One region of the Bacillus sp. JZ105 genome, then DNA from elsewhere that is predicted to be linked to it. Evidence: riboswitches for the same ligand, from Rfam matches in the RefSeq annotation. Region 1 holds a riboswitch; the other holds the start of a gene.
The links. A riboswitch is a leader RNA that binds a small molecule or an ion and turns the genes downstream of it on or off. The one in region 1 is predicted to bind S-adenosylmethionine.
Positions count from the first base shown of each region.

Region 1 (2,398 bases):
GCGGTTGAAATGGCTGCCATGCCTGATGCAAAGGCAAGCCCTCTCGTTCCTCCTTCCAGCGCTGCAATCGTATCCTCTAATGCTTGACGTGTCGGAGTTCCCGATCTGGAGTAGTCATATTGGCCGAATTCATCGAAGCTGCTTTGATGAAATGTGGATGCATGCTGAATCGGTACACTGACTGCACCTGTTGAACGGTCTGTTTTAAACGCATTATGAACGAGTTGTGTTTCGAGTGTCCAATCGTGTGTCGTCATTTGGCGTGTACCTCCTCTTTTACTTGTGATAGTGCCTGTTTCAGGTCTGCTTTCAAGTCATCTACATGCTCGATGCCAACAGAGAAACGGAGCAGCTTGTTACATACACCGTTTGCAATGCGAATTTCTTCTGGAATGTCCATGTGCGTTTGTGTTGCAGGATACGTAATGAAGCTTTCGACTCCGCCAAGGCTTTCAGCAAAACAAATCGTTTTTAGCTGCTTTAAAAATGGATTGACCCAGTCCTCTTTGGCTACTCGGAATGACAGCATGCCTCCCTTTCCTGGATAAAGCACATCTTGAATTTCTGGCTGTTTCTTTAAAAACTCAGCCAGCTCCTTCGCATTTGCCTCGTGCTGGCGCATTCTAAGAGCCAGTGTTTTCATTCCTCTCATTAAAAGCCATGAATCAAATGGTGATAGAACCGCTCCAATCGCGTTTTGATGCTGGAACATGTCTTCAGACAGCTGCTCTCCTTTTGTGACGACAAGCCCGGCAAGAACGTCATTATGTCCGCCTAAATATTTGGTTGCGCTATGAATGACAATGTCCGCTCCAAGCGTAATCGGCTTTTGCAAGACTGGTGTGTAAAAAGTATTATCGACAATCACCAAAGCGTCATGTTCTTTTGCAATCTTCGCTATTTTTTGAATATCTGCTTCCTGCATCAGTGGATTTGTCGGTGTTTCAATAAAGACCGCTTTTGTGTTTGGCGTGATTTTAGAGCGTAAACAGTCTTCATCTGAAAAATCATCATAAAGAAAACGCAGGCCGTACTTTTTCCATTCGTTTTCAAACAAACGGTATGTACCGCCATATAGGTCTGAAGAGACGATGAGTTCATCTCCGCTTTCAAATAGAGCCATGATCGTTTGGATTGCCGCCATTCCCGAACTGAAGGCAAAACCGGCCGTCCCTTCTTCGAGTAAAGCAATTGCATCCTCTACAAGCTGTCTTGTTGGATTTTTCGTTCGAATGTAATCAAATCCTGTAGATTCCCCTATACCTCTATGTCTATATGCTGTCGAAAGATAAACGGGAGGACTGACAGTGCCAGTCACCTCTTCGCTACGGTTTCCAATCTGCGCTAATTTCGTTTCCACATGTTCTGTCATTTGACACCATCCTAAGTAAAAATCTGATTTCAAAACAGAAAACCCCTTCTTCATAAGAAGAAGGGGTTTAATCGCTTCCTCTTATCTTCCAAGCAAAAAAGCTGCTTGCTGGATTTAGCACCTTGGTACATCACATGAAGTGATGCATACCGGTTGCTGAGGTTTCAAAGGGCCAGTCCCTCCACCTCTCACGATAAGAATGTGTTGTCTGTCTGTTCTAATTCTTAATACTGTAACCCATTAAATCTCATTTTTCAAGGGGAAATGTCATGATTAATTAAAATTTTCTGTATTTTATAACAGAATCGATATTATACGGTTTGATTGCATGTTAGCATATAGGAACAACGCTGTTTTTCATGTTACAATGAATGGAAACGTTTCACTTTATGATGAATTTGGTTAGCTGGAGGAATGGATTATGGTGAAGAAAACAGGAATCATTCAAGAAGAAACCATACAGTCAAAAGAACTTGGGGCGGACATGACCATTTTGATCTATTTGCCAGTCAATTACTCCCCCCTTTATACATATCATGTCATCATTGCCCAGGATGGTCATGATTATTTCCGCCTAGGCAAAATAGGCAGACAGGCAGAAGAATTGATGCAAAACAAAGAAATGGAACGCTCGATTATCATTGGTATTCCTTATGAAAATGTCACGGAAAGACGGAACACGTATCATCCAGAAGGTACAAAGTTTGAAGCGTATAAACGTTTTTTAGCAAATGAACTGGTTCCTTATATTGATGAACACTATCCAACCTATCAAATTGGATCAGGACGTACGTTTATTGGTGATTCACTGGGTGCGACGATTTCTCTCATGACAGCCATTGATTATCCTTCTTTATTCGGCGGGCTGATTTTACAGTCCCCTTACGTTGACGAGTCGGTTATAGAAGCTGTCAAACAGTCGTCAGCCCTTTCTCATTATGCCATTATCCATCAAATTGGACGGGAAGAAACCGCTGTAAAAACAACAGATGGCCAGGTGCTTGATTTTGTTCAGCCGAACGAAGA
Region 1 is NZ_CP096387.1:1,188,917-1,191,314, reverse strand. Features, by position in the region: gene metC (cystathionine beta-lyase) at 1-257, opposite strand, end outside; gene M1D81_RS05945 (methionine biosynthesis PLP-dependent protein) at 254-1,372, opposite strand; SAM riboswitch class I at 1,451-1,572, opposite strand; gene M1D81_RS05940 (alpha/beta hydrolase) at 1,794-2,398, shown strand, end outside.

Region 2 (2,398 bases), 1.8 Mb from region 1:
TAAGTGAACCTGTTACCATCATTTGCACCAATGGCACGATCAGTACATCGAAGTTGGATCAGCTTGTGGACGATTTAGTGGGGAAAGACGTTTACATATTAGCTGACAGTGACGATGCAGGCGACAAACTGCGGAAGCAATTTCGAAAAGAATTCCCTGAAGCACTTCATCTTTTTGTCGACAGAACGTACCGCGAAGTGGCCGCTTCACCGTCAGCCCACATTGCATCTATCCTATTAGCTGCAAACATTGATGTTCATTCGAAATATTTATGAGGGTGGACGTATATGAAAGAGATTGAAGAACACGAATTCAAGGAGATAGAGGACGATTTATTTCTTTTATACTTATATACACCGTTTTGCGGAACATGCCAGCTGGCAAAGAAAATGCTGGCAGTTGTAGACGCCATGCAGCCGGATGTACCATTTTACGAAAACAATTTAAACTATTCACCAGGCTTTGCGAAAGCATTTGAAATTGAGAGTGTTCCTTGCTTTCTCCTGTTTAAAAAAGGTGAATTGGTGCAAAAAGGCTATGCCTTTCACTCAGTTCCATATCTTCATGAAATGATTGAAACCGCTAAATAAAGCGGTTTTTTGTCATATTTCAAGAAATTCATTTGAAAATTTGTCGAGTTATTTATAAAGGACAAGCCGATGTTTGTAGAGAAATGTTATGTATAACCAAATGACAGGGAGGTTATACATGTGGAAAATGTGAAAGCCCATGGTAACACAGGGCAGCGTTTATTATTAAAGCCGCTGCTCTCATCATCATCCTTGAAGATTACATTTGAGGCGGAAACTGACTCTTGTACATTGATTGTGGATGAACGTGGTGAAGTGAAGAAACTACCTGCAATTGAGTTATCGGATCTCATCTTTTATGGTGAGAGGAAAGAGATTCTACAATTATTAGATGGAGATATGTCCTTACAGCAGTTAATCAGCAGGGGACAAGTCAAAGTGAAAGGGTCATTCCGTGCGCTCCTGAGACTAGAGGCAGTGCTTTGGCTGACGAACGGTTTTTTTCGAAAAATGATAACGTAGTTGTTTACTTGGAAATTAGCGATTTACAGCGTTGACATATCTCGGGTAGCATGATATTCTACGTTAGTAAAAACATGAACATCACATAAAACAACATATTTTCTCTTATTAAGAGAGGTGGAGGGACGTGCCCTATGAAACCCGGCAACCGTCAGCATAGCTGAAATTGGTGCCAATTCACTCAAAGCCGCAGCGCTTTGAAAGATGAGAGAAAGGCGTAATTGACATAAAAGGCCTTTCTGCTTGCGTTGCAGTTAGGTCTTTTTTACTGACCTGGCGCCAGGCTAGAGTCATGACACAAAGAAGAATAAATAACGTATGTGATGGAAACCTATAGATTCAGCAAGAAAGCAGGTGATCAGACTGTGATCCATTTACAGAATGTATCAAAAACGTACCATTCAAAAAGCGGAAATGTTGATGCCGTGAAAGACGTCAACTTGGATATTGATAAAGGTGAAATATTCGGAATTATCGGGTATAGCGGTGCAGGGAAAAGCTCGCTTATTCGCCTATTAAACGGTCTGGAGCTGCCAACAGAAGGAATTGTTGAAGTGGCAGGCAACCGGATCAATGAAGTATCAAATGCGAAACTTCGGAAAGCCAGACAAGAAATCAGCATGATCTTCCAGCACTTTAACTTGCTTTGGTCAAGAACGGTGAGACAAAACATTATGTTCCCGCTTGAGATCGCAGGTGTACCGACATCGAAACGGAGAGAGCGTGCGAATGAACTGATTAAATTGGTCGGTTTAGAAGGAAAAGAAAATGCATACCCGTCTCAGCTAAGCGGCGGGCAAAAACAGCGTGTCGGCATTGCGAGAGCATTAGCGAATGATCCAAAGGTTCTTCTATGTGACGAAGCGACATCTGCGCTAGATCCGCAAACGACCGATTCGATCCTTGAACTTTTGGCGGATATCAATAAAAGGTTAGGGCTCACGATTGTGCTCATTACACATGAAATGCACGTCATTCGCAAAATTTGTCATCGCGTCGCGGTCATGGAAAATGGACGCATTGTCGAAGAAGGCGAAGTATTACGCGTCTTCAGACAACCGAAGGAAGAAATGACGAAACGATTTGTGAAACAGCTTGCAGAACCAGAGGAAGCGAAAGAAACAATCGAGCACGTCTTAGAACGAGTAAAAGAAGGTCAGGTCGTACGGTTGTCCTTTATTGGAGACTCTGCCGAGCAGCCGCTGATCACTGAAATCATTCGATCCTTCAATGTCGATGTGAATATCCTTCAAGGGAAGATTTCTCAAACGCAGGAAGGCGCGTTTGGAACACTCTTTATCCACATTAATGGAGAAGAGACCGAGGTAGAAAAAGCCATCGCCTAT
Region 2 is NZ_CP096387.1:3,016,272-3,018,669, reverse strand. Features, by position in the region: gene M1D81_RS15625 (toprim domain-containing protein) at 1-275, shown strand, start outside; gene M1D81_RS15620 (thioredoxin family protein) at 288-590, shown strand; gene M1D81_RS15615 (SCP2 sterol-binding domain-containing protein) at 711-1,052, shown strand; SAM riboswitch class I at 1,155-1,263, shown strand; gene M1D81_RS15610 (methionine ABC transporter ATP-binding protein) at 1,418-2,398, shown strand, end outside.
Region 2: another riboswitch for S-adenosylmethionine. It lies ahead of M1D81_RS15610 (methionine ABC transporter ATP-binding protein); the one in region 1 lies ahead of M1D81_RS05945 (methionine biosynthesis PLP-dependent protein).